DNA from 2 places in the Cytobacillus kochii genome. Region 2 is predicted to be linked to the other one. Evidence: a T-box and tRNA genes for the amino acid it is inferred to sense, from the RefSeq annotation. Region 2 holds a T-box; the other holds one or more tRNA genes.
What was found. The T-box of region 2 lies ahead of LG276_RS16970 (valine--tRNA ligase). A T-box ahead of a tRNA ligase gene usually reads a tRNA of that ligase, here a tRNA-Val.
Positions count from the first base shown of each region.

Region 1: it has a tRNA-Val gene. The T-box ahead of LG276_RS16970 (valine--tRNA ligase) is inferred to sense a tRNA for this amino acid. The anticodon was not compared.

Region 1 covers NZ_CP085254.1:3,606,800-3,621,815, forward strand. The annotation lists gene LG276_RS18325 (dimethylarginine dimethylaminohydrolase family protein) at 1-353, shown strand, start outside; gene LG276_RS18330 (glycogen/starch/alpha-glucan phosphorylase) at 503-2,890, opposite strand; gene glgA (glycogen synthase GlgA) at 2,880-4,331, opposite strand; gene LG276_RS18340 (sugar phosphate nucleotidyltransferase) at 4,328-5,356, opposite strand; gene LG276_RS18345 (glucose-1-phosphate adenylyltransferase) at 5,394-6,536, opposite strand; gene glgB (1,4-alpha-glucan branching enzyme) at 6,529-8,418, opposite strand; tRNA gene LG276_RS18355 (tRNA-Glu) at 8,597-8,668, opposite strand; tRNA gene LG276_RS18360 (tRNA-Ser) at 8,672-8,762, opposite strand; tRNA gene LG276_RS18365 (tRNA-Asn) at 8,766-8,840, opposite strand; tRNA gene LG276_RS18370 (tRNA-Ile) at 8,851-8,927, opposite strand; tRNA gene LG276_RS18375 (tRNA-Gly) at 8,935-9,005, opposite strand; tRNA gene LG276_RS18380 (tRNA-His) at 9,008-9,083, opposite strand; tRNA gene LG276_RS18385 (tRNA-Phe) at 9,093-9,165, opposite strand; tRNA gene LG276_RS18390 (tRNA-Asp) at 9,185-9,261, opposite strand; tRNA gene LG276_RS18395 (tRNA-Met) at 9,265-9,338, opposite strand; tRNA gene LG276_RS18400 (tRNA-Ser) at 9,352-9,444, opposite strand; tRNA gene LG276_RS18405 (tRNA-Ile) at 9,451-9,527, opposite strand; tRNA gene LG276_RS18410 (tRNA-Met) at 9,541-9,617, opposite strand; tRNA gene LG276_RS18415 (tRNA-Ala) at 9,643-9,718, opposite strand; tRNA gene LG276_RS18420 (tRNA-Pro) at 9,741-9,817, opposite strand; tRNA gene LG276_RS18425 (tRNA-Arg) at 9,826-9,899, opposite strand; tRNA gene LG276_RS18430 (tRNA-Leu) at 9,915-10,003, opposite strand; tRNA gene LG276_RS18435 (tRNA-Gly) at 10,010-10,084, opposite strand; tRNA gene LG276_RS18440 (tRNA-Leu) at 10,104-10,188, opposite strand; tRNA gene LG276_RS18445 (tRNA-Lys) at 10,206-10,281, opposite strand; tRNA gene LG276_RS18450 (tRNA-Thr) at 10,296-10,371, opposite strand; tRNA gene LG276_RS18455 (tRNA-Val) at 10,388-10,463, opposite strand; rRNA gene rrf (5S ribosomal RNA) at 10,473-10,589, opposite strand; rRNA gene LG276_RS18465 (23S ribosomal RNA) at 10,863-13,795, opposite strand; rRNA gene LG276_RS18470 (16S ribosomal RNA) at 14,122-15,016, opposite strand, start outside.
Region 2 covers NZ_CP085254.1:3,308,278-3,323,293, forward strand. The annotation lists gene LG276_RS16970 (valine--tRNA ligase) at 1-2,373, opposite strand, end outside; T-box leader at 2,450-2,687, opposite strand; gene ysxE (spore coat protein YsxE) at 2,997-4,064, opposite strand; gene spoVID (stage VI sporulation protein D) at 4,175-5,272, opposite strand; gene hemL (glutamate-1-semialdehyde 2,1-aminomutase) at 5,627-6,913, opposite strand; gene hemB (porphobilinogen synthase) at 6,930-7,910, opposite strand; gene LG276_RS16995 (uroporphyrinogen-III synthase) at 7,931-8,692, opposite strand; gene hemC (hydroxymethylbilane synthase) at 8,689-9,624, opposite strand; gene LG276_RS17005 (inner membrane protein YpjD) at 9,661-10,494, opposite strand; gene hemA (glutamyl-tRNA reductase) at 10,510-11,850, opposite strand; gene LG276_RS17015 (LiaI-LiaF-like domain-containing protein) at 12,089-12,571, shown strand; gene LG276_RS17020 (amino acid ABC transporter ATP-binding protein) at 12,653-13,390, opposite strand; gene LG276_RS17025 (amino acid ABC transporter permease) at 13,407-14,057, opposite strand; gene LG276_RS17030 (transporter substrate-binding domain-containing protein) at 14,148-14,930, opposite strand.

The DNA of each region.
Region 1 (15,016 bases), 300 kb from region 2:
CATTCACTAAATCCTTTTTACATTTAGACTGTATCTTTAACGTGCTGTCTCCTACAGAAGCACTCCTATATCCAGGACAAATGGATAAAAAAGTAGAAGAATATTTATATTCAAGATATGACATTATTGAGGTCTCTAAAGAAGAACAGTTCACACTAGGAACAAATGTCCTTTCTGTAGGTAATAGACAAGTATTCTCACAACCAATCAATTCACAAGTAAATCGAGCTCTGAGTCAAAGAGGCTTTGAAGTAATCGAAGTAGATATTTCTGAAATCATAAAATCCGGTGGTGCCTTCCGCTGTTGCACAATGCCCCTATTACGTTTAACAGACCCAACCTATTTTGATTGAGGGAATAGATAAGATTGGGTGAATAAGAAATTTAGACACTCTCTCCGTTTTTTCTTGCATTTATAATATATTTGTACAATTGCTTATAAGGTCCAACATAAATAAAAAGCAGAAGTGTGTATAATGAAGCACACTCCTGCTTTTTTTATCTATTTAATTCTCCATATCCCTTGGGCATATTCATTAATTGTTCGGTCGCTGGAAAAGTAACCCGATTTAGCGATATTGTTAAGGCTCATTTTCCGCCATTTCTCCTGTTTTTCATAAGCGTACCCCGCTTTTTCCTGAATATGAACATAGCTAGAGAAATCACGTAAAACAAAATATTGGTCATTTTCCATAATTAGCGAATCATAAATGGGTTCAAATTGATCAAATACATCTGGAAAGAAACCATTTCTTAACTGGTCCATTACTTGCCGGATTCGATGATCATGATGATAATATTCAGTCGCTTGATAACCACCATGAGCATAATAATGATTGACCTCATCAGAGCGTAAACCGAAGATAAAAATATTCTCATCACCTACGCGCTCATGAATTTCAACATTAGCACCATCCATCGTTCCAACAGTAATCGCACCATTCATCATGAATTTCATATTTCCAGTTCCAGATGCTTCTTTACTTGCCGTCGAAATTTGCTCACTAATGTCTGCTGCAGGAAAAACATCCTCTGCCAGTGATACCCGATAGTTCTCAAGGAAAATTACCTTAAGGTATTCATTTGTTTTAGGGTCATTATTTACCTTTTTAGCAACAGTATTAATGAGCTTTATTACCTTCTTAGCAAAATAATATCCTGGAGAAGCTTTCGCACCAAAAATGAAGGTACGGGGATGCATTTTAAAACTCTCATCTTCTTTGATTCGATTATATAAATACATGACATGAAAAATATTTAATAGTTGTCTCTTATATGCATGTAGTCTCTTTACTTGAATATCGAATATGGAATGTGTATCAATTTTTATTCCTGTTTGCGTAAAAATACGATCGGCAAGATTTTCTTTATTTGCGTGTTTAATATCAGCAAGTCTCGTTAACAAGGCTGTATCATTTTCATATTTTAATAATAATGCCATTTGTTCTGGATCGCGAATCCATTCCGCTCCTAACCTTTCTGTTATTAAATCAGCAAGCGACTGATTAGATTTAAGTAACCAGCTACGATGCGTAATGCCATTTGTTTTATTGTTAAACTTCTTAGGAAAAAATTGATAAAATGAATGCATTTCGCGATATTTTAATATCTCTGTATGGAGTGCAGCCACTCCGTTTACACTATGGCTACCTACAATAGCCAAATGAGCCATTTTTACTTGGTCATGAGCAATAATCGCCATGTTTTCAATATGCTGCCATTTGCCAGGATACTTTTCCCAAAGCTTTGCACAGAACCGTTCATTGATCTCATTTACAATCATATACATTCTTGGTAATAACGGTTGGAAAATACGAACTGGCCATTTTTCTAGTGCTTCAGATAAGGTCGTATGATTAGTGTAAGAAATTGTTTGTGTAGTTACTTCCCAGGCATCATCCCAACCAAGATTTTCTTCATCAATTAATATCCTCATTAATTCTGGAATCGCTAATACTGGATGCGTATCATTAATATGAATACTAATATATTGATGGAATTCCTTCATATCCTTATGCTGTCGTTTAAATGAGCGTATGATCGACTGAAGACTTGCACGAACTAAAAAATATTGTTGTTTTAACCTCAGTATCTTGCCTTCATCTTGCGTATCATCAGGATATAAAAACTCAGATATTGCTTCAGTCTCTTTTTTATATTTTAATACATCTTGATTGGTTGGATAACGGACTGGCTCTGCACTCCATAACCTAAGTGTATTAATCGTTTCAGTATGATACCCGACGACTGGCATATCATATGGTACTGCAGTCACTCTTTCAGCATGGATGTGTTGAAACACTTGTCTGCCATTTTCTTCACGTATATCTACTTCTCCCCAAAACGGAATTTCAACTGATAAATCTGCCTTTCTCACTTCCCAGACATGACCATTTCTTAACCATTGATCGGGTAGTTCTACTTGATATCCATCAACCACTTTTTGTTCGAATAACCCGTGCTTGTATCTAATCCCACAACCATGGCCAGGCAAATTAAGAGAAGCTAATGAGTCAAGGAAACAGGCTGCTAATCGACCTAAACCTCCATTACCTAATCCTGCATCTGATTCTACTTCCTCTAAAGAGCTTAATTCGATACCTAAATCTTGCAACCCAGCAGACACCACTTGCTCTATCCCTAAATTTAATAAGTTGTTTCGAAGTAGTCGACCTAATAAAAACTCTATCGACAAATAATAAACCTGCTTTACTTGGTCTATCCTGTAACGCTCATTGGTATTAATCCATTCCGTACTTACATACTCACGTATTAATAAGCCCAATGTATAGTAATGATCTTTTTCTGTGCTATCAGCAAAGCTTTTTCCGCATGTCATCTCTAGCTTCTTTAAAAATGCCTCTTTAAATTCTTCTGTATTAGAAAACATGGCTCTCACTCCTAGAGATCACATCTGAATATAATTGATTATATTTAAAAGCGGATTGTGCCCAACTATAATCTTTTTCCATAGCAGTTATAACTAATTGACTCCACAGTGGTTGATTCCGATAATATGCTAGTGCTCGACGATAAGTATAGAGCATATCATGTGCGTTAAAATTTTTAAAAGTGAACCCCCAGCCCTCACCTGTCTGGTCATTATAAGACTGTACGGTATCATTCAACCCTCCTGTTTCTCTTATTATAGGAATGGCACCATATTTCATCGCAATGAGTTGACCTAATCCACAAGGCTCGAACTTAGACGGCATCAAAAATAGATCAGCACCCGCATATACTTGATGCGCTACTTCTTCATTGAACCCAATATAACATTTACATTTTCCCCCGTAATTTGCTTCCATTTTTCTGAAGAAATCTTCAAACGCTATATCGCCTGTACCAATAAGAATAAATTGCACATTTTCTTGCATCATTTCATGGAATACTCTCTCTATTAAGTCCATACCTTTTTGTTTTGTTAACCTTGTGATCATAGCCACAATGGGGGTATTCCGATCTATCTTTAAATCGAATATTCTTTGTAAATATGCCTTGTTTTCCTTCTTTAATAGCCATTGCTCTGAATGAAATGCTTGATAAATCGTCGCATCTTTCTCTGGGTGATAGACGTCTTCATCAATTCCATTCAATATCCCAATTAAATGGTCATTTCTTTCCTGTAACAAACCATTTAATCCCTCACCAAAATAATCTGTTAGAATCTCATCTCTATACGTAGGACTTACAGTTGTTATTTGATCAGCTGCTACTATGGCACCTTTCATAAAATTAATACAATCATAATACTTTAATTGATCTTCACGATAATACTCAAACCCCAACCCAAACAAATCATGAATGGCATCTTTAGGGAAGACACCTTGAAAGTGTAAATTATGAATCGTAAAGACTGTTTTAATCAATTCATACCCACTTCTTTTTTGATAATGAACTCTTAATAAAAAAGGAATCATGCCTGTATGCCAATCATGGCAATGAATAATATCAGGATAATAGTCGAGCTGTGCCAGTGTTTCTAATACAGCTCTATTAAAATAAGCAAATCGCTCACCATCATCATCGTAACCATATAATTTTTCTCTCTTAAAATAGTATTCATTATCTACAAAATAAAAAGTAATATCATTTAACTCGAGCACTTCAATTCCACAATATTGATTGCGCCAGCCAACAGCGACTACGAATTCGGCTATCTTTTTTGTCTTATTCTTATATAAGGCAGGGATGTTCCCATACTTCGGTAATATTATTCTTACTTCCGTCCCTTGTTTCGTTAATTCCTTCGGTAACGAACCTGCGACATCTGCTAATCCACCTGATTTAATAAAAGGGACACATTCTGAGACGGCAAATAATACTTTCACGAATTCATCAACGCTCCTTGAATTGACCCTTTTTTAACAACAAAAGGGACCGATTGTGTGCCTGTTAAGTAGGTTCCTTCTTCTACTTTCACATCTTTATCTAAAATAACAGAATCTAATACACACCCCTCTTGAATCTCACATTTCTGCATAATCACACAGTTTCTTACTATCGTATTTTTACCGACTTTTACACCCCTAGCAATAATACTATTTTCTACTTTTCCTTCTATTTGGCAACCGTTGGCCACAATAGAATTCTTTACTTCACAACCATTTAGATATCTTGTTGGCGGTTCATCTTTTACTTTTGTATAGATTGGAAAATCTCTTAAAAATAAATTTCTCCAGACATCAGGGGTTAGTAGTTCCATGCTCGCTTGAAAATAAGATTGGACAGAATCGATAGTTACTGCCTCCCCCTTATATTCATAATGACAAATTGTGTAAGGCTGATGGATATCAGCCATAATATCACTTATGCATGTATAACCTGTTTGTCTGCGAGTTTGAATCATATCTATTAGAAGATCTTTTTTGACCAAATACATCTCTAAAGGTTGATTTAGCTGTTGAATTGACGTAATATCACAGCCAGATTGAATATGCCGCTGTAAAACTGGTGAGAAATCAATATTACAAACGGTATAGCAATTAGCAATTAATGCATAATCTTGTGAACTACGATAAAAATAATCAATGTTAGCAACAAAATGATTAAATGAACCAATCCCACTATTTGAACTATCAATCATCGGTGATGGGAAGAAGAAAAGACCATCTCTTTTTCTATCTAAATCCCAGTTCTTCCCCGATCCTAGATGATCCATCAAAGATCGGTATTGATATTTCGGAAAAATCGCCACACTCTCTATTCCTGAATTGACCATATTAGAGAGAATAAAATCTATTAGTCTATATCTTCCAGCAAAAGGAACAGCAGCTAAAGAACGATGAAGGGTTAACTCATCCAGTCCCTTATGATAAGTTGTCGCATCAATGACTCCTAATAAACGATTATTCAATCAATATCCCCCCAGTAAAAATCATACGGTTCTACATTTATGCAAAATGACAAATACTTTCTGGCGTGATTAACAATGCTTCACTTGTTTCTTTTCTTTCTTTAATTACTGTCCCATCTGGTATAACTATATTTGAAGGGACAATGACCTTTTCTAATATGACATTCTTACCAATCCTTGTATTTGGCATAACTACTGATTCTTTAATAACAGACCCTTTATCAATCGCTACACCTTGAAAGAGAACTGATTTGATTACCTCGCCTTCAATCGTACATCCTTCATTTACTAAAGATTGTTTGACCTTTGCTTGTGGAGAAATATATTGTGGAGGATGGTTAGGATTAACTGAGTAAATTCTCCAGTCTTGATCAAAAAGATTTAACTCACAATTTTCATCTAATAAATCCATATTAGCTTCCCATAGACTTTGAACTGTACCGACGTCTTTCCAATAACCATTAAAAGGATAGGCATAAAGTTTCTTATTTAACTTCAACATCTCAGGAATAATATCTTTTCCAAAATCATGGCTTGAGTCCTTATTTTGATTATCCTTTTGTAAAAACTCATTTAGTACTGACCATTTAAAGATATAAATGCCCATTGATGCTAAATTATTCTTTGCTTGCTCAGGTTTTTCTTCAAAATCTTCTATTCTCATATCTAAAGAAGTATTCATAATACCAAAACGATTTGTTTCATGCCACGGGACCTCTATAACAGAGATTGTCGCATCAGCTCCTTTACTAATATGGTAATCTAGCATTAAGTCATAGTTCATTTTGTAAATATGGTCACCTGATAAAATTAATACATATTCGGGGTTATGTTGCTCTAAATAATTGATATTTTGATAGATAGCACTTGCCGTACCTGTATACCATTTGACTTCAGAAGATTCACTGTAAGGGGGAAGTACTGTCACACCGCCATTTCTTCTATCCAAATCCCATGCGCTTCCTATGCCAATATATGAATTGAGTATTAGCGGTTGATATTGTGTTAGTACACCGACTGTATCGATACCTGAATTTGTACAATTACTAAGTGTAAAATCGATGATGCGGTATTTACCTCCAAAAGGGACAGCTGGTTTAGCAAGCTCCTTCGTCAAAGAATTAAGGCGGCTTCCTTTACCTCCAGCAAGCAGCATCGCTACACATTTCTTGTTAGCCATTTACAACATCACTCCTTTTTCTTTTTCTAACAGGACGTAAAACTGAAATACCGAATGGTGGTATCGTCATTTCGATGCTGTATGGTTTTCCATGGTAGGATTGTTTTTTTGTATTTAATACTCGTTTATTAATACAATGAGAGCCACCAAATTCATGATTATCACTATTAAACACTTCTCTATAACTCCCATTTTTAGGAACACCCATTCGAAAATTCATATATACTTGAGGGGAAAAGTTACATACAACAATTAATATTTCTTCTTCTTCTACTCCTTTACGAATAAATGAAAAAATGGATTGCTGATGGTTATTAGCATCAATCCACTCAAAACCTTCTGATCTGTGGTCCCATTCATATAATGATTTAGATCTCTTATATAACTTTATTAACTTCTTCACATAATGATTCGTTTTTGCATGCATTTCATACTGAAGTAAGTGCCAATCCAACTGTTCTTCATCTTTCCACTCGGCAAATTGTCCTAGCTCAAACCCCATAAATAACAGCTTTTTACCTGGATGTGTCATCATAAAACCTAAGAGCAAACGATATTGGGCAAATTTTTGCCAATAATCTCCTGGCATCTTGTCTAGCAGGGATTTCTTCCCATGGACAACCTCATCATGTGATAACGGTAAGAGAAAATTTTCGGAGTATGCATACATTAAAGAAAAAGTCATTTTATTATGGTGGTATTGTCGTTCATGTGGGGCTTTCTCCATATAAGATAATACATCATTCATCCACCCCATATTCCATTTATAACTGAAACCTAATCCGCCATAGTGAACAGGAGCCGTTACTTGGGGCCAATCAGTAGAATCCTCTGCCATCATCAAGATAGAGGGATCATAAGCAAACACAGCTTTATTTAATTTCTGTAAAAATTGAATACCAAATGGATTTTCCCTCTTCTCGTTATTAGGCCAAAAAATAATATTTGATACTGCATCAATTCTAAATCCATCGACATGGTATTTTTCCATCCAAAAAATAGCATTGGATATGAGGAAACTATGAACCTCTGTTTTACTTAAATTAAAATTAGCTGTACCCCAAACAAAATTTTCCCTATCAGCTTCTGTTTCGTATTCATAAACATATTCACCATCTAAACAATATAGCCCATGTTGATCTTTACAGAAATGTCCTGGTACCCAATCTAAAATAACACCAATATTATTTTGATGGCATTGATCGATAAAAAACATTAAATCTTTTGGTTCACCATATCTACTCGTAGCCGAATAATAGCCTGTTCCTTGATACCCCCATGAACGATCATAAGGGTGTTCAATTATAGGCATCAATTCAATATGTGTAAAACCATGCTCCTTTACGTAAGGAATGATTTCTTCTGCTAGTTCACTGTATGTCAATAAAAGGCCATTCCTCTTTTTCCATGTACCTAGATGCATCTCATATATCATCATAGGTTCTGAAAATGCTTTCCTTTGTTGTTTTTCCTTTTGCCAGCCTTGGTCCTTCCATTTGTAATCTTCTAAAGAATAGACAATCGAAGCAGTTCTGGGTCGTAATTCTGAACAAAAAGCAAAAGGATCAGCCTTTAAAAAAGTTTGTTCATCCTTGTTCTTAATTGCATATTTATAAATTTCTCCTGTTAAATCTCCATCTAGCTGAATTGTCCATATCCCCTCATTATTTACTTTTTCCAATGAAAAACCTTCGCCATTCCAATGATTAAAAGAGCCAACTAATGATATTGAGTAGGCATGTGGAGCATAGATAGTAAAGCAAGTAACCCAATTATCTCCTTCTTTATGACGGTGTGATCCAAACAGTTCGTATGCCTTAAATAAGCTTCCTTCATGAAACAAGTGCATTTCGAATTCAGTGGGGTATGCAGTTGTATTCATTCTAATTCATTCCACTCCTTGTATTACATTACTCTTTCTTAATTAATTCGTCTTAAGTATAAAAATCCCTTGTTAATTTTCAAATTATTTCGACATCTAATGACAGATAATATAACATCCAAAAGTGTTAGCCACATAAAAAAGAAGCTGTCAACATAAGTTGACAGCTTCTTTTTTATGACCCCTACGGGATTCGAACCCGTGTTACCGCCGTGAAAGGGCGGTGTCTTAACCGCTTGACCAAGGGGCCAACTGGCGGAGAAGGAGGGATTTGAACCCTCGCGCCGGTTGCCCGACCTACACCCTTAGCAGGGGCGCCTCTTCAGCCACTTGAGTACTTCTCCATATGGCTCCGCAGGTAGGATTCGAACCTACGACCGTTCGGTTAACAGCCGAATGCTCTACCACTGAGCTACTGCGGAATAATATAAATGGTGGGCCTAAATGGACTCGAACCATCGACCTCACGCTTATCAGGCGTGCGCTCTAACCAGCTGAGCTATAGGCCCCTATTTAAGCGGGTGAAGGGAATCGAACCCTCATCATCAGCTTGGAAGGCTGAGGTTTTACCACTAAACTACACCCGCAATGGGGCGGCTGATGGGAATCGAACCCACGAATGTCGGAACCACAATCCGATGCGTTAACCACTTCGCCACAACCGCCATAAAAGATGGCTCAGGACGGAATCGAACCGCCGACACAAGGATTTTCAGTCCTTTGCTCTACCGACTGAGCTACTGAGCCAAAATAATAAATATGTAAATGGCGGTCCGGACGGGACTCGAACCCGCGACCTCCTGCGTGACAGGCAGGCATTCTAACCAACTGAACTACCGGACCAGATTGCGGGGGCAGGATTTGAACCTGCGACCTTCGGGTTATGAGCCCGACGAGCTACCGGACTGCTCCACCCCGCGATAATAATATGAATGGCGGAGGAAGAGGGATTCGAACCCCCGCGGGCTTTAACACCCCTGTCGGTTTTCAAGACCGATCCCTTCAGCCAGACTTGGGTATTCCTCCGAATAATGGTGGACCTTGTAGGACTCGAACCTACGACCGGACGGTTATGAGCCGTCTGCTCTAACCAGCTGAGCTAAAGGTCCATCATTCTATCTATGGTAGCGGCGGAGGGGATCGAACCCCCGACCTCACGGGTATGAACCGTACGCTCTAGCCAGCTGAGCTACACCGCCATAGAATATATTGTATAAAATTAATTGGTGGAGCCTAGCGGGATCGAACCGCTGACCTCCTGCGTGCAAAGCAGGCGCTCTCCCAGCTGAGCTAAGGCCCCTAAAATAAATATGTATATCTAGTGGTCGGGAAGACAGGATTCGAACCTGCGACCCCTTGGTCCCAAACCAAGTGCTCTACCAAGCTGAGCTACTTCCCGAAACATAACGCGCCCGAGAGGAGTCGAACCCCTAACCTTTTGATCCGTAGTCAAACGCTCTATCCAATTGAGCTACGGGCGCTTAATTTTAAAAGAATGGTGCCGAGGACCGGAATCGAACCGGTACGGTAGTCACCTACCGCAGGATTTTAAGTCCTGTGCGTCTGCCAGTTCCGCCACCCCGGCACATATTGGAGCGGAAGACGGGATTCGAACCCGCGACCCTCACCTTGGCAAGGTGATGTTCTACCACTGAACTACTTCCGCAAATATTTAAAATGAAAAATGGTGCGGGTGAAGGGAGTCGAACCCCCACGCCTTGCGGCGCCAGATCCTAAGTCTGGTGCGTCTGCCAATTCCGCCACACCCGCATATTAAGATGATCAAATGGTGAGCCATGAAGGACTCGAACCTTCGACCCTCTGATTAAAAGTCAGATGCTCTACCAACTGAGCTAATGGCTCGTACAAAGCACGAGTGGTGCCGGCCAGAGGACTTGAACCCCCAACCTACTGATTACAAGTCAGTTGCTCTACCAATTGAGCTAGGCCGGCAAATACACACAAAAAATGGTGGAGGATGACGGGATCGAACCGCCGACCCTCTGCTTGTAAGGCAGATGCTCTCCCAGCTGAGCTAATCCTCCAATATGTATGCCCGGCAACGTCCTACTCTCACAAGGGGACAGCCCCTAACTACCATCGGCGCTGAGAAGCTTAACTTCCGTGTTCGGTATGGGAACGGGTGTGACCTTCTCGCTATCGCCACCGGACTTTTTAAAGACATTTATTATTATAACGTCTTTTATGAAAATTTCAAGAGAAATTTTAAATCATTCTCTGAAAACTAGGTAATGTTGAAGAAGATATTTATTGAGTAATCGCCTGAATGCGTGCTGTAGGCTACTACTTACGTAGTGCTGTCCAGCTGCGGCGCCTAGGTGCTCGAGGTCATAAGTCAAATTTGTCATGAGGTTAAAGAACAACCTCCTGTCAAATCCGTCTTATGCTTGTCGCACCTGTGCAAGGCGCCTCCGCATTTCGAATTGGTTAAGTCCTCGATCGATTAGTATTAGTCAGCTGCATGTGTCGCCACACTTCCACCTCTAACCTATCAACCTGATCATCTTTCAGGGATCTTACTAGCTTGCGCTATGGGAAATCTCATCTCGAGGGGGGCTTCATGCTTAGATGCTTTCAGCACTTATCCCTTCCGCACATAGCTACCCAGCGATGCCTTTGGCAAGACAACTGGTACACCAGCGGTGCGTCCATCCCGGTCCTCTCGTACTAAGGACAGCTCCTCTCAAATTTCCTGCGCCCACGACGGATAGGGACCGAACTGTCTCACGACGTTCTGAACCCAGCTCGCGTACCGCTTTAATGGGCGAACAGCCCAACCCTTGGGACCGACTACAGCCCCAGGATGCGATGAGCCGACATCGAGGTGCCAAACCTCCCCGTCGATGTGGACTCTTGGGGGAGATAAGCCTGTTATCCCCGGGGTAGCTTTTATCCGTTGAGCGATGGCCCTTCCATGCGGAACCACCGGATCACTAAGCCCGACTTTCGTCCCTGCTCGACTTGTAGGTCTCGCAGTCAAGCTCCCTTGTGCCTTTACACTCTACGAATGATTTCCAACCATTCTGAGGGAACCTTTGGGCGCCTCCGTTACTCTTTAGGAGGCGACCGCCCCAGTCAAACTGCCCACCTGACACTGTCTCCCATCCCGATAAGGGATGTGGGTTAGAATTTCAATACAGCCAGGGTAGTATCCCACCGACGCCTCCACCGAAGCTAGCGCTCCGGCTTCTAAGGCTCCTACCTATCCTGTACAAGCTGTACCAAAATTCAATATCAGGCTACAGTAAAGCTCCACGGGGTCTTTCCGTCCTGTCGCGGGTAACCTGCATCTTCACAGGTACTATAATTTCACCGAGTCTCTCGTTGAGACAGTGCCCAGATCGTTACGCCTTTCGTGCGGGTCGGAACTTACCCGACAAGGAATTTCGCTACCTTAGGACCGTTATAGTTACGGCCGCCGTTTACTGGGGCTTCGATTCAAAGCTTCGCGTGAGCTAACCTCTCCTCTTAACCTTCCAGCACCGGGCAGGCGTCAGCCCCTATACTTCGCCTTGCGGCTTCGCAGAGACCTGTGTTTTTGCTAAACAGTCGCCTGGGCCTATTCACTGCGGCTCATCAAGGCTTTAACACCCTAATGAGCACCCCTTCTCCCGAAGTTACGGGGTCATTTTGCCGAGTTCCTTAACGAGAGTTCTCTCGCTCACCTTAGGATTCTCTCCTCGCCTACCTGTGTCGGTTTGCGGTACGGGCACCTTATTCCTCGCTAGAGGCTTTTCTTGGCAGTGTGGAATCAAGAACTTCGGTACTAAATTTCCCTCGCTATCACAGCTCAAGGTATATGACCATGGGATTTGCCTCATGGTCCCTCTAACTGCTTAGACGCACATCCAATCGTGCGCTTACCCTATCCTCCTGCGTCCCCCCATCACTCAAACAGAATACGGTGGTACAGGAATATCAACCTGTTGTCCATCGCCTACGCTTTTCAGCCTCGGCTTAGGTCCCGACTAACCCTGAGCGGACGAGCCTTCCTCAGGAAACCTTAGGCATTCGGTGGATGGGATTCTCACCCATCTTTCGCTACTCATACCGGCATTCTCACTTCTAAGCGCTCCACCAGTCCTTACGGTCTAGCTTCAACGCCCTTAGAACGCTCTCCTACCACTGAACATCAACGATGTTCAATCCACAGCTTCGGTGATACGTTTAGCCCCGGTACATTTTCGGCGCGGAGTCACTCGACCAGTGAGCTATTACGCACTCTTTAAATGGTGGCTGCTTCTAAGCCAACATCCTGGTTGTCTAAGCAACTCCACATCCTTTTCCACTTAACGTATACTTTGGGACCTTAGCTGGTGGTCTGGGCTGTTTCCCTCTTGACTACGGATCTTATCACTCGCAGTCTGACTCCCATGGATAAATCTTTGGCATTCGGAGTTTGTCTGAATTCGGTAACCCGATGAGGGCCCCTAGTCCAAACAGTGCTCTACCTCCAAGATTCTTACGCATGAGGCTAGCCCTAAAGCTATTTCGGAGAGAACCAGCTATCTCCAAGTTCGATTGGAATTTCTCCGCTACCCACACCTCATCCCCGCACTTTTCAACGTACGTGGGTTCGGGCCTCCATCCAGTGTTACCTGGACTTCACCCTGGACATGGGTAGATCACCTGGTTTCGGGTCTACGACCACATACTCATTCGCCCTATTCAGACTCGCTTTCGCTACGGCTCCGTCTGTCCAACTTAACCTCGCATGTAATCGTAACTCGCCGGTTCATTCTACAAAAGGCACGCTATCACCCATTAACGGGCTCTAACTACTTGTAGGCACACGGTTTCAGGATCTCTTTCACTCCCCTTCCGGGGTGCTTTTCACCTTTCCCTCACGGTACTGGTTCACTATCGGTCACTAGGGAGTATTTAGCCTTGGGAGATGGTCCTCCCTGCTTCCGACGGGATTTCTCGTGTCCCGCCGTACTCAGGATCCACTCTGGAGGGAACGAAGTTTCAACTACAGGGCTTTTACCTCCTATGGCGGGCCTTTCCAGACCTCTTCGTCTATCTCGTTCCTTTGTAACTCCGTATAGAATGTCCTACAACCCCAAGAGGCAAGCCTCTTGGTTTGGGCTAATCCCGTTTCGCTCGCCGCTACTCAGGGAATCGCGTTTGCTTTCTCTTCCTCCGGGTACTTAGATGTTTCAGTTCCCCGGGTCTGCCTTCCATACCCTATGTATTCAGGTATGGATCCTATCCCATAACGGATAGGGGGTTTCCCCATTCGGAAATCTCCGGATCAAAGCTTACTTACAGCTCCCCGAAGCATATCGGTGTTAGTCCCGTCCTTCATCGGCTCCTAGTGCCAAGGCATTCACCGTGCGCCCTTATTAACTTAACCATTGTTCGGCTTGCGATAAGCTACGCATTTCGGCGTCAGTTCACTCGTCAACATCCTCATGTGCACAAGACGCACACTCCGGTGTTTCCTCGCTCGCTTCCTTGAACTACTTGCTTCTCACAACCCTCACGGTTGTGTTTATTAAAAAAAGTTTAGTATCTTAAATCAATCTATAATAATAGAGAGAAAAAATAACTAAGGTGGCGATTACTCGGTAATCTTCTTCATTACATTATCTAGTTTTCAAAGAACGATTGAATCGAGAGATTATACTCTCAAAACTGAACGAACAGTCCAACATCAAGTTAATTCCGTATATTCCTTAGAAAGGAGGTGATCCAGCCGCACCTTCCGATACGGCTACCTTGTTACGACTTCACCCCAATCATCTGTCCCACCTTAGGCGGCTGGCTCCAAAAGGTTACCCCACCGACTTCGGGTGTTACAAACTCTCGTGGTGTGACGGGCGGTGTGTACAAGGCCCGGGAACGTATTCACCGCGGCATGCTGATCCGCGATTACTAGCGATTCCGGCTTCATGTAGGCGAGTTGCAGCCTACAATCCGAACTGAGAATGGTTTTATGGGATTGGCTAAACCTCGCGGTCTTGCAGCCCTTTGTACCATCCATTGTAGCACGTGTGTAGCCCAGGTCATAAGGGGCATGATGATTTGACGTCATCCCCACCTTCCTCCGGTTTGTCACCGGCAGTCACCTTAGAGTGCCCAACTGAATGCTGGCAACTAAGATCAAGGGTTGCGCTCGTTGCGGGACTTAACCCAACATCTCACGACACGAGCTGACGACAACCATGCACCACCTGTCACTCTGTCCCCCGAAGGGGAAAGTCCTATCTCTAGGATTGTCAGAGGATGTCAAGACCTGGTAAGGTTCTTCGCGTTGCTTCGAATTAAACCACATGCTCCACCGCTTGTGCGGGCCCCCGTCAATTCCTTTGAGTTTCAACCTTGCGGTCGTACTCCCCAGGCGGAGTGCTTAATGCGTTTGCTGCAGCACTAAAGGGCGGAAACCCTCTAACACTTAGCACTCATCGTTTACGGCGTGGACTACCAGGGTATCTAATCCTGTTTGCTCCCCACGCTTTCGCGCCTCAGCGTCAGTTACAGACCAGAAAGTCGCCTTCGCCACTGGTGTTCCTCCAAATCTCTACGCATTTCACCGCTACACTTGGAATTCCACTTTCCTCTTCTGCACTCAAGT
Region 2 (15,016 bases):
TGCTTTTGCATCAATCGCAATGGTTAATTGCTCAGGATTACAGAAGCGTTCAATATAACCAACATTTTTACTTAAAACCTTCTGTACTTTTTCATCTTTTGTTTTGATGAGCATATCAATCTTCTTACTCAATGGTGTGTTTACTTCTGCACGAATATTACGTACAGAACGAATAATTTCTACAAGCAGTTTCATTTCTTCTGCTGCTGCCTTATCGGAAAGCTCTTCATTCACAGTCGGCCAAGAGGCAACTGTAATCGATTCTCCTTTATGAGGAAGGTTTTGCCAGATTTCCTCTGTAATAAACGGCATGAATGGATGCAATAATCTCATTGTTTGGTCTAGTACATAAGCGAGAACAGATCTTGTTGTCTGTTTAGCTGCTTCATCTTCACCGTATAATGGCAGTTTTGCCATTTCAATATACCAGTCACAGAAATCATCCCAAATGAAGTTATAGAGGATTCTGCCCACTTCACCAAACTCATAACGATCGGACAACCTTGTTACCGTTTCAATTGTTTCATTTAAGCGAGTTAAAATCCATTTATCTGCAACCGATTTTTCACCGGTTAAATCAATTTCATCATAAGTTAATCCATTCATGTTCATTAAGGCAAATCGAGAAGCGTTCCATATTTTATTGGCAAAATTCCACGTAGATTCTACTTTTTCAAAGCTGAAACGCAGATCCTGGCCTGGTGAGCTTCCTGTTGATAAGAAATAGCGCAAGGAGTCTGCACCGTATTTCTCAATTACATCCATAGGATCAACGCCATTACCTAGTGACTTACTCATCTTACGACCTTCCGCATCGCGAACCAATCCATGAATAAGTACATCTTTAAATGGACGACCACCAGTAAATTCAATACCTTGGAAAATCATTCTAGATACCCAGAAGAAAATGATATCATAGCCGGTTACTAACGCATCAGTCGGATAATAGCGTTTAAAATCTGCACTTTCTTCATTCGGCCAACCTAATGTGGAGAATGGCCATAACGCGGATGAAAACCATGTATCAAGCACATCTTCATCTTGTTTCCAGTTCTCACTATCACTCGGTGCTTCTGTTCCTACATATACTTCACCTGTTTCCTTATGATACCAAGCTGGGATGCGATGACCCCACCATAGTTGACGAGAAATACACCAATCACGAATATTTTCCATCCAGCGTAAATACGTATTTTCAAAACGATCTGGAACGAAGTTGACTTTATCTTCACCCTTTTGCAAATCAACCGACGCATCCGCAAGTGGTTGCATTTTTACAAACCATTGTGTAGATAAATAAGGTTCTACAACCGCCCCACTACGTTCTGAATGACCCACAGAATGAAGATGCTCTTCAATTTCAAAAAGAATACCTTCTTCTTGCAAATCTTTAACGATTTGTTTACGGCATTCAAAACGATCTAACCCTTGATATTTGCCAGCATTCTCATTCATTGACCCGTCTTCATTCATTACTAGAATTCTTGTTAAGTTATGACGATTACCAATTTCAAAGTCATTCGGGTCATGAGCTGGTGTAATTTTCACTGCTCCTGAACCAAATTCCATGTCAACATAATCATCTGCAACAATCGGAATTTCTCTGCCAGTAATAGGTAGTTTCACCGTTTTACCAATCAAGTGTTGATAACGCTCATCTTTAGGGTGAACGGCAACCGCTGTATCACCTAGCATCGTTTCAGGTCTTGTTGTCGCAATTTCAATATGGCCACTACCATCTGTTAATGGATAGCGCATATGATAGAACGCCCCTTGCACATCTTTATGGATAACTTCTATATCAGATAAAGCTGTTTGAGTAGAAGGGTCCCAGTTAATAATATACTCGCCTCTATAAATCAAGCCTTTATTATATAAAGCAACGAAGACTTCTTGTACAGCATCTGATAACCCTTCATCTAATGTAAAGCGTTCACGGTTATAATCTAGACCGAGACCAAGCTTAGACCATTGTTGTCTAATATGTCCTTTATATTCATTCGTCCATTTCCACGTTTCTTCTACAAACGCTTCTCGACCTAAATCATAACGGCTTTTTCCTTCTTCACGAAGTTTTTGCTCAACTTTTGCTTGAGTAGCAATACCTGCATGGTCCATACCAGGTAACCACAGAACATCATAGCCTTGCATGCGCTTCATTCTCGTCAAAATATCTTGAAGCGTTGTATCCCATGCATGACCAAGATGCAATCTTCCCGTTACATTTGGTGGCGGTATCACAATAGTATAAGGTTTTTTCTCCGGATCATCTTTTGCCTCAAAATATTTTCCTTTTAACCACCAATCATAACGACCTTGTTCAATAGACTGAGGGTCATATTTTGTTGGCATCGTGATATTATTCTCTTCCATCGCCTATTCATCCTTTCTCACATTCGCTTATCGTTAACAATCAAACAAAAGCAAAATAAAAAACTCCACTCGTCACAAAAAGGACGAATGGAGTTGCTTCCGCGGTACCACCTTTTTTTCAATTACCATAAACTTTAGTAATTGACTCTCGAATGGATAACGGCGTTCCCGTCTTTCGCTAATAATAGAACCTACGTTCACGAAAGAAGCTCCAGGGCGACCTTCCAATGGGTTCGCTTAGAAAATCTCACAGCAATTGATTTTCCTCTCTTAAAGCAAAGCGCCAATGTACTCTTCCCTATCAAAGCTTTTCATTTGTTTGAATATAAAGTAATACTACCTAAAAACAGTCACTATAGTCAATAAGGATGACCAATTTTTTTTATTATATACATGATAATGAAAAAAGGGAACAAACCTGTAAAAAAATTGCTCCTATTTTGAGCCTGCCTATGTATGAGGCAATTATGCGCGGGATGAGGATGCAAAAGAGAAATCCACAACCTAAATGTAAACTTTCGAGGAGAGGTAGAAAGGTATACTCCTAGATATAGACCTTGCTTTTACAGCGGGCGTTTAATTACCATTGGGATTCTCTTAAAATGAATATAGGAGCCCAGTTTTTATCCATTTTGGGCTCCTTCTTGTTCTGCATTCGCTTTCTCAGCTGCTTCTTGTGCTTGTTTTTTCTGACGCTCAATTTCATCAATTCTCATGGCCACATATTCCGTATTTTTTAATAACCAAAATTGCCTTTGTATATGCTCTACATGCTTTCTTTCATTCTTTTTTGACTTACCATTATGATATTTTTCTGCTGCGCGAATGACAGGCCCTGGATGAGCAAAATAACTTTGAAATAACAGCATTTCATCTTCTCTAAACGGATAATGCTTAAAATAAGTGTAAATCCAATCGACAGCATCGTCGGCACGCTTTGGAAAGGTTTTTAAAGACCTTGATAAGAACGGAAGAAGATCATGCATAGGTGAACTTCTCTTCGCTTCTTCAAAATTCAAAAAATAGCCATATCCGCGCTCATCATACAAGAAATGTTCGGTAGAAATTTTTCCATGTATAACAGCTGTACGAACTTTTTCCTCTTCCTTCGTTTTTTCGTACCAATCCTTTAACTTCTTGGTTGAGAAAGTTAACGCTTGAGCGATATCATTATAATATTGTGTAAACATCAATTCATAAGGAGATAAATATTCCCTAGATTCACATGTTTCAATAAAACCATCCAAAAATTCACTCTGCTTTTCCCATTCTAGTAACGTATTTTCATAATGCTCTTCACGTTCTTCCTTAGAAACTTCCACTTCTTTCGTACTTAAGACATGCAAGCGAGCAAGTTCTCTAAACATTTGTTGATGCCGTTCAAATTGATCTTCTTTAATCTCATTAGGTAGCCAAGGCATTAAATAATACAGCTTTTGGTTGTGTAAAACGGCATACCTACCATCAACCGTCGGATAAATCGGGACGATCCGGTTGTACCCCATTTGGTATAATTGTTGAATATAACGTATGAAGTCCGCACCATGATTTGCTTTTATTTTTTTCAAAGAAAAAACACCTTTGCTAGAGTAAACTTTTTGAACGCTACCAAAACTTTCGATGAAATTAGGCTCAAGTGCATAGTGTTTTAAGATTGGACCATATTTTTTTAATCTATTTTCCTTTGCCACTTAGACCACTCACTTTCCTCGCTTACCTAAACTGTGTAAGTAAACAAGTGACACTGATAAAAATGCGAGCAGACCGATGGAGATCTGCTCATAATGTGCTCCCTTACCCGCTAGTTTGTAACAGCTACAGGGATATATAAAACTTGGCCTTCATGCACTTCTTGATTCAATTCTAGTTGATTGGCTCTCATTAATGTTTGTGGTGTCACATCATATCTTTCTGAAATAAGATCAATCGTATCATTAGGCTGGACAATACATACCTTAACCTTCGTCAATTGTTCTTCATCTTCTTTACGAGCAAAAAATTCCGTCAAACTCATGCTTTTCTTGCCTTTTACTTTTTTCTTTTGTGGTTTCACTTCTTCTGAAGAGGATTCAAGCTCATCTGTCACTTCTTCAAGCTCTTGAACTGGTTTTGTTTCTTCTACTTGCTTAACCTCAAAAATCTCTTCTGCTTCCTGCTTTTTCTCTTCATATCGATTAGCTATAAAAGAAACCTCTGGCATATCAATGGGTTCTTCTTCTTGAGGCTCAAGAATAGGTAAGGATCGATTTAATACCGGTTCTTCTTCAACCACTTCTGGCTCCTGCTTCGCTTCAGCAACAAACACATCTTCATCTTTTTCATTCTCCTCTGGTAGGGAGAAGTTAATTTCTGTTTGTTCTTCTTCACGACTGGTGTCTTCTTCTTCTTCTTGATCCTGAACCGTTGAACGTTCTACCGTATCAAGCTCAAGCACGTTATTCTCATCTTCAGTATATGCCACATGCTGTTGGTCACCATACAAACCAGATATCGTCAAATTAGCATGGAGTTTCATGCAACTTCTTTCAGGAAACATATAATCAAATGACTCTACTTGGACATCAATATCATCCAATCTCTCAATACGGTTATTCGGGATCGTAATATCTACAGGAAAGTAGTGTGTAAACTCACATACCCCCTCTTCCCTTTCTTCCACAGATTGGATAAACCTTAATGTAGATGGCGGTTCATTCATACTGTCCTCGGTTGATTCATCACGATGATATTCGCCTGTTAGTTCTAGTGCACCTTGAATCGTTACATACTGCTCACTATCCTGAATCGTTATATTCGGATCAAGTGAAATCGAAAGTAATTGTGATACTTCCTGTCCTTTTTGAAACCAAACGGATTCCTCTAATGAAAACCGCAAGTTCGACGGATTTCCTTGAGACATATTCGACTCCTCCTCCCATATCATCAAAACAATAACATCTTTTCTCTTACACTTTATGAGGAGGAAAAGTGAATTATGATTACTTTACTTAGAAAGGAGCGCGTCTTCGATAGAATAACTATATTGTTAAAGAGAAATAGATTAATTTAGGTGTTGTGAATTTAAAATCTCACATCTTTCCCACTCTCCACTTTGACTATTTTTCGATGTGAGCCATTTTAATGCACCAAACTCTCTTTTTCTCATTCTGTCTACCGTTGCTCTTCTCTTTGCCCTACTCTCTAAAAGATTGACATCTTTCGATTGAGAATAAAAAAGCGAACAATTCCATTCCGGAGTTTGTTCGCTAAAAACTTATTTCAATTTCGCAAATGCCTTTTCAGCTGCGGCAATTGTTTGATCAATATCTTCATCCGTTAATGCTGTAGACAGGAATAAACCTTCAAATTGTGATGGTGGAAGGAATACGCCTTGAAGTGCCATTTCACGATAATAAGAGGCAAAGAAGTCAAGATTAGACGTTCTCGCTTGATCATAATTAATGACATCTTCATTTGTAAAAAATAGACCAATCATCGATCCTGCCCGGTTAATTGTATGTGGAATCTCATATTTTTCTGCTACTGTTCTCAAGCCTAATTCGAGTTTATCAGCTTTCTTAATAAAGTTAGCATACGTATCCGGTGTTAATTGACTTAATGTTGCATAACCTGCAGCCATCGCAAGCGGGTTACCTGATAATGTACCTGCCTGATAAATCGGGCCACTTGGTGCAACCTGCTCCATAATTTCTCGTTTACCACCGTAAGCACCAACAGGCAGTCCACCACCTATTACTTTTCCTAAGCAAGTTAAATCAGGTGTAACGCCGAAGAAACCTTGGGCACAGTTATAATCAACACGGAAACCTGTCATTACCTCATCAAAAATAAGAAGGGCACCGTATTCAGTTGTCACATCACGTAACCCTTGTAAAAATCCTTCTACTGGTGGAACAACTCCCATATTACCAGCAACAGGTTCAACAATGATGGCAGCGATATCTTCACCAAATTGTTCAAAAGCGTATTTCACACCTTCAAGATCATTGTATGGAACTGTAATCGTATTCTTTGCAATACCTTCAGGCACACCAGGACTATCAGGCAATCCAAGTGTAGCTACACCAGAACCGGCTTTAATTAAGAGAGAATCTCCATGACCGTGATAACAGCCTTCAAATTTAACTATTTTATTGCGTCCTGTGAAACCTCTAGCTAATCTTAATGCACTCATCGTTGCTTCTGTACCTGATGAAACCATACGAATCACATCAATTGAAGGAACACGATCGATGACGAGCTGTGCTAATTCATTTTCAATCAACGTTGGCGCCCCGAAACTTGTGCCATTTTCGGCAACTTCCTTCACCGCAGAAACAACTTTTTCATTAGCATGTCCTAAAATGAGTGGTCCCCATGAAAGGACATAATCAATATATTCATTACCATCAATATCATAGATTTTGGACCCTTGGCCCTTCTCCATAAAAATCGGATCCATATCAACCGATTTAAAAGCACGCACTGGGGAGTTTACTCCACCAGGCATCAATTTAACTGCTTCTTTAAATGCGGCTTGTGACTTTTCATATGAACGCATAAACATCCCTCTTTTCTTATTTGTGTGAGTTCATCCATTTGGCAGCATCTTTTGCATGATAAGTAATAATTAAATCACTACCAGCTCTTTTCATCCCTGTTAACATCTCAAGCACGATTCTTTCTTCGTCAATCCAGCCATTTTGTGCAGCGGCCTTTACCATCGAGTATTCGCCACTTACATTATAAGTAACAAGTGGTAAATTAATATTGTTTTTCACATCGCGAACAATATCAAGATAAGGCATCCCAGGCTTTACAATGAGGAAGTCTGCACCTTCCATTAAATCTGATTCTGCCTCTCTCATTGCTTCTAAGCGGTTTGCAGGGTCCATTTGGTATGATTTCCGATCACCAAATTGTGGTGTACTGCCAGCAGCATCCCTAAATGGTCCGTAAAAAGCAGACGCATATTTAACTGCATAAGACATAACAGGTATATGTTCAAAGCCTGCCTCATCAAGGCCCTCACGAATAGCGACTGTAAATCCATCCATCATATTAGAAGGAGCAATAATATCTGCGCCTGCTTTTGCTTGACTAATTGCTGTTTGCACAAGTAATTCTAATGAAGCGTCATTTAATATTTCGCCATTTTCAATCAAACCACAATGACCATGGTTAGTATACTCACAAAGACAAGTATCTGCAACGACCAAAATTTCTGGATACTTTTCCTTGATTAATCTTGTTGCTTCTTGGACAATTCCATGGTCATGATACGCCTGCGTACCACAAGCATCCTTTTCAAGAGGAACACCAAATAATAAAACAGATTGGATACCTAGAGATACAACCTCATCCATCTCTTCAGTTAAATGGTCTAATGATAAATTATAAATGCCTGGCATAGAAGGAATTTCTTTTTTTATGTCTTGTCCTTCTGCAACAAAAATTGGATAAATAAAATCCTCCACATGTAGATGTGTTTCTCTTACTAGATTGCGCATATTAGCTGTCCGACGTAAACGGCGATGACGATTAAATTGACTATCCATTTGTACTACCTCCAACTTGATTAAGAAATGACTTTTACTACTTCCTTAATTAAATGTTTAAATGTATATATAGTTGGTACAGCATGTACCTTCAAACCGTAAAATTCTGCTCTTTTTGCAGCTATTGGTCCTATACAACCGATGATACTCTTCCTTATTTGATTCTTCAAATCATGACGCTCTACGATTTCCATAAAATGATCAATCGTTGATGGGCTAGTAAATAATAGTATATCAATGCCCTCATTCAATAAACGACCCGTTAATAATTGTTTACTCTCATTAGGAAAAAAATTTTCATAAACGATTCGTTCAGTCACTCTATGCTTTGCTTCCATAAGCTTTTGCTTAATATAATCTCGGGCCAAGTTGCCCTTAGGCAAGAATATATTTTGTTCATCCCCTAAAATTGTTAAAAATTCAAGGGTAAATGTTTCAGCCACAAATTCCGTTGGTATGAAATCAGCTTTCAAGTCATATTGTGATAACTTTTCAGCTGTTTTCTTTCCTATAACGGCCAACTTCGGTAAGTTTGTCTTCTGTGACACATATGTAAAAAACACCTCAACTGACACACTGCTTGTAAAAATAATCCATTGATATTGTGTGAAATCAAGATTTTTTAAAGAATGGGCTTCTGTTGTTTCTCTAAACGAAATTAATGGGATAATTACTGGATGTCCACCAAGGGATCTGACCAAATCACCACTAGCCTCCGATTGATCTTTACTTCGGGGAATAAGGACAGACATTCCATGTAAGGCACTGTCCTCATGAATCATCCTTCGTCTAACTCCTCTTTGACAGCATCAATTAAGGCTTTTGCACCTAATTCCGATAAGTTTTCTGCTACTTGATACCCTATTGTCTCAGGATCATCACCAACAGCCATATCTTTATAAATCGTACGGCCATCTGGAGAGCCAACTAAACCAGTCAAACTTACTTCTCCATTCTCAGTTAAACGGGCAAAGCCTGCAATCGGCACTTGGCAACCACCCTCCATTTTATGAAGAAATGCACGCTCGGCCAGCACTGTTCTTTTCGTTTCCTCACAAGTGAATGCATCTAAAAGCCTTCTTAGTTCATGATCATCTTCTCTACATTCAATAGAGAGTGCACCTTGACCAACAGCTGGTAAACAAATATCTGGATCAATAAATTCTGTAACGATCTCCTTCGTCCATCCCATTCTTGATAGGCCGGCAGCAGCAAGAATAATGGCATCATATTCTTCTGTTTCAAGTTTAGCAAGACGTGTATCAATATTCCCTCGAATCCATTTAATTTCCAAATCTGGTCTTTTAGCCAAAATTTGTGAACCTCTTCTTAAACTACTTGTCCCGACAATTGCACCTGGTTTTAAGTCAGCTAATTTCACATGGCCTTTGGAAATAAGTGCATCTCGATAGTCTTCTCTTTCCGGAATACAACCAATTGTCAATCCTTCAGGTAAGACAGCTGGCATGTCCTTCATACTATGTACAGCCATGTCAATTTCCTTATCTAACATCGCTTGTTCAATTTCTTTAACGAACAGGCCTTTTCCTCCTACCTTTGAAAGGGTAACATCCAGGATTTTATCTCCTTTTGTCACAATTTCTTTTACTTCAAAGTCAACTGCAGGATTCAAACGGCGTAACTGATCAATCACCCAATTTGTTTGTGTTAACGCAAGCTTACTTCTTCTTGAACCGACAATTATTTTTCTCATGACAGCCTCCCTATTCTTTAAAACATATTCCTTTTCTTATTCATACCAGAAATGGAAAGACGATAACCTTCCAAATAAGAAAAAATTAATTAATACAACAAGGAAAGCAGCCACATTCCAAGTAGCAAGTGATTTACCACTCATTCCTCTGCCAACCTTTAAATATAAGTAAATACTATACAAAATGAGTACCAATAAGGAACCAAGCACTTTTGAATCCAACCATACCATATTTGGTAATTTCATATAAGCCCATTGTATCCCTAATATTAAACTAATCACTAACATAGGCACCCCTATACTAGCAAATAGATAAGACATTTTTTCTAGTTGTGATAAATTCGCAATTCGAATAAGCCTTGAACCCCACTTTTTCCTCTTCAACAAATCATATTGAATCAAATATAAAAGAGCAAATACAAATGACAATGAAAAAGCACCATATGAGAGAATCGCACCAATAATATGAAAAAAGAGGAGCTCAGACATCAATTGATTCGCCAGCACATCTGATTCAATCTCAATAGGCGCAAATGTATGTAAAGCCATAATAAAAAAACCAAGTACATTTGTGAAGAAAACGATAAAATCAACTTTCATAATGCGATTAATAATTAAAGAAAATGTAATAAGTACCCATGCGTAGAAGTATAAACCTTCAAATATCGTTAACACAGGGAACCTACCCGTATTCCACATATAGAGTAATAAGAATACCGTCTGTAATCCCCATACAAATGCAAGTAACCAGAAGGCGACACGATTGGCCTTCCGGTTACTTGCTAAAAAGTCAATAAAGTAGAGAAGTACACTCGCTGCATAAAGAACGACAGTAAATTCATGCAGGCGTGCCATATAGATATCAAACATGGACAGTACCCCTTTTTATGATTGAAAGGATGTCTGTTGCACCTTTACACGATCTGATTTTGGTTGTTCTTGTTTTTCGATTTGCTGAACAACAAGATCTTCTATATTAAATATTTTCACGAACAATTCTAATGCTTTATCAGCATTTTTATGTCCTGCCAATTCTTTTGCCTGTAATACAGGATCTTTCAACATTTGGTTCACAATACTCTTCGTGTGCTTGCTAACCACTTTTCTTTCACGTTCTGTTAGGTTAGGAAGCTTTCTTTCCAAACTTTTCATTGTGTCAGCCTGAATAGCAAGAGCTTTCTCTCTTAAAGCAGAGATGACAGGTACAACACCTAGAAGTTTAAGCCATTGCTTAAATTCAACGATTTCACTTTCGATTAATAATTGAATTTTCGCCGCTGCTTTTTTACGTTCTTGCAAATTCGCTTCAACAATACCTTCTAGATCATCAATATCATATAAGAAAACGCTATCTAAATCAGCGAGTGCTGGATCTAAATCACGTGGAACAGCAATATCGACCATAAATAATGGCTTACCTTTCCGCAATCTTTCTACATCTGCCATCATCTCTTTTGTAATCATATAACTGTTTGCACCTGTAGAAGAGATCACGATATCGGCTTCCACTAATGCACATTGTAATTCTTGCATTAATTTCGCTTGCCCTTCATAGCGGTGTGCTAAATTTTTCGCTTTCTCAAAAGTACGATTAATAACCGTAACATTCGCACCATTTGCATGAAGATGTTGTATCGCTAATTCGCCCATTTTACCTGCTCCAAGAATAAGTACTTGCTTATTCGTAATAAGACCGAATATTTTCTTAGCAAGCTCAACTGCAGCATAACTGACAGATACAGCATTTGCACCAATATCTGTTTCGGAATGTGCTTTTTTAGCAAATGTAATGGACTGCTTAAATAATTGGTTGAATATTGTTCCAGTTGTATGTTCAACTTGCGCTTGCAAAAAGCTAGAGCGAACTTGGCCCAAAATCTGAGTTTCTCCTAGAACCATTGAGTTTAATCCACTACCGACTTTAAATAAATGCTCTATCGCACCATCATGTTCATAAATAAAAAGAAAGGGCGAAAATTCATTTTGATCTATTTGAAACCAATCGGCTAAAAATTCTTTAATATAATATCTCCCTGTATGCAGTTGATCGACAACCGCATAGATTTCGGTCCGATTACATGTGGATAGAATTACATTTTCCAAGATGCTTTTCTTTTGTTGCAATGCTTGCATTGCTTCACCCAATTGAGAAGGATCGAATGTTAATCTTTCTCTAATTTCCACAGGGGCTGTTTTATAATTTAGACCAACGACCACGATATGCATTTTTAGTAGACCCCCCAAAAAAATTGCATAAATACATACATATATTATAACATTATCTTTACAAGCTTTTTCGAAAAAATGTGAACAGAGTATGAACACATATGATATGATATTTGAGTAGTAAATGATTACTTTAGAACTATTATAATTTGATATTTATTATCATAAACACTCCACTATGTACAATACCAAAAAACTGCCTAATATTCAAGTGTACCTAACTGAAAGTGGTGAATAAATGAAAAGTCAACGACTATTTGCCGGTATTATATTAATAGGCTACGGCTGTTTCTTTCTCATTCAGCAATTACAGGTTGAGAGTTTACAATCGTTATTGACCTGGCCAGTATTACTAGCTATTACAGGTTTGGCCTTTTTAATCCAAGCATATAGCGGTAAAGAATATAATGCTATATTTCCCGGTGTGATTCTCTTTGGGTTTGGTTTACATTTCATCATTGTTGATCGTTTAAGCATATGGCCTAATCATATTGGTGCCTTTGTCCTTATTATTGCCCTTGCCTTTTTATTATATTACTTAAAAACAGCCAATGGCCTCTTGCAAGGGTTTCTTATGTTAGTATTAGCCATTACTTTATTATTTTATGAAAAAATTTTGCAATATGCAGGTAGCTACGGTGAAATCGTTTCATACATAACGAAATTCTGGCCTGCTATTTTTATTATCATTGGCCTCTTTTTCCTTATTAAAAGAAAATAATCTATTAGAAACTTCCATTGAAAAAACGAACATATCTGCAAAGAAAATGTTCGTTTTTTTCGTTTTAGTAATTAACTCTTTTTAAAGAACAGAATCTAGGAAGCTTTTCGTTCTTTCTTCCTTTGGATGATTAAATAACTCTTCAGGATGACCGACTTCAACGATTTTACCATCATGCATATACACTGCCCAATCTGCCACTTCCCGCGCAAATCCCATTTCATGCGTGACGACAATCATCGTCATTCCTTCTTCAGCAAGTTCTTTCATTGTTGCTAACACTTCACCAACTAATTCTGGGTCTAGTGCAGAAGTTGGTTCATCAAACAGCATTACATCCGGCTTCATCGCTAATGCCCTTGCAATGGCAACACGCTGTTTTTGACCACCTGATAGTTTAGATGGGTAAACATCTTTCTTATCCGATAAGCCAACTTTATCTAAGAGTACTAACGCTTGTTCCTCTGCATCCTTTTTCGATAATTTTTTCACTTGCATCGGTGCTTCCATTATATTTTGTATGACTGTTTTATGAGGGAAGAGATGAAAGTGCTGAAACACCATTCCAACTCTCTGTCTAATTTCATTTAAGTCATGAGAGTCTTTTTCTATTACTTCACCCTCTAATGTAATTGTTCCACTATCTTTTAATTCTAGAAAGTTAAGACATCTTAGTAATGTGCTTTTACCAGAACCACTGGCACCTATTAGACAAACAACATCGCTTTCTTTTACTGTAAAATCAATATCTTTTAATACATGAAGATCACCAAAAGACTTATTTAATTTCTCTATACTAATCATAACTGATTCACTCATCTATATTCATCCCTTTCTATCGCTCACTATTAGACATTTTCTTCTCAACAAGGTTCACAATCACTGTAAATAGAAGAACAAGCACTAAATAATAGACGGCAACAATCAATAAGTAAGTCATATAATCATAATTGATTGATCCTTGTGTTGTGGCAATATTAAAGAGCTCATAGACACCTACAAACGAAGCTAGTGAAGAATCCTTTAACGCAATAATAAATTGGTTCCCGAGTGGTGGCAAAGCGCGTCTGCTTGCTTGTGGTAAAATAATTCTTCTCATTGTTAAGCCTGCACTCATCCCTAGGGAACGACCTGCCTCCATTTGACCACTTTCAATAGATTGAATGGCTCCTCTGAAAATCTCTGCAATATAGGCACCATTATGGAAAGCTAAACCTAAAACAACGGACCAAAAACCGGAAATATTTAATGAAGTTAAACCGAAATAAAAGATAAAGATTTGCACAACGAGAGGTGTTCCTCTGACTAAGAAGATATAGAGGTCCGCAATCCACTCTAATACTTTCACTTTAGATATCTTTAACATAGCAAAAAAGAGACCGATAAAAATAGCAATAAAAATTGAGACTATTGTTAATTGAAAAGTTAGGAGCATTCCCTCAAAAAACATTGGGAAGGTGTCAACAAACGTTGTTAGTATGTCCATATTTCCTCCTTAAGGTAAAATGTATTTTCTCTTTAGATACAAGAGGCGAATGCATACGCAATAAACGGAGATGCATTCGCCAACAGAAAATTATTCTTCTGATTCTACAGTAATATCTTCGCCGATATATTCCTTGCTAATTTCAGTCAAGGTTCCATCTTCATGAAGCTTCTCTAATGCATCGTTAATTTTTTCAAGTAGCTCTTCATTGTCTTTGGCTACAGCAATCGCTTGCTCACTTTTTTCTAAAAGCTGTTTTCCCTCAATATTCATACCCGCACCGATCGCTTCTTTACCTGTAACAAAATCGGTAATTACAGCATCATGCTTTCCATTAGATAAAGCCTCGAGTGCTACGACATCGCTATCATAAAACTTAATATTATCAGTAACTTCTGATACTGTTTTTTGATACGTTGTTCCTTTAGCTACAGCTACTTCAAGACCTTCTAAATCTTCTAATGTTTCTACATCACTATCCGGTCTCACATAAATTTGTGGACCTGAATAATAGTAAGGAATCGAGAAATCAACAGCTTGTAATCTTTCTTCTGTTATTGTATGACTAGCAACAGCCGCATCAAAACGTCCTGATTTTACACCTTCAACAATTCCACCGAATTTAAATTTTTGCTGCACTGGTTCTAGTCCTAGCTCTTTTGCAACTGCTTCTGCTACTTCAATGTCGAAACCTGTCATTGAACCATCATCTTGCGTTACACTAAATGGATTAAATTCTCCCGATGAAGCATAAGTGAATTTCCCTTCCTCTGCTAAATCCATTCCTCCACTACTCGCTTCTTCATTTGAGCCACATGCAGCTAATACAGCTACAGATGCAGCAACAATCATTCCCTTAAGTATCTTTTTCACTAGTAAAATATCCCCCTTGTATGTTCTTTTTTCATATACGCTATCAACCTTACCACTCTTACAAATTATTCTCAAAATTCATATTT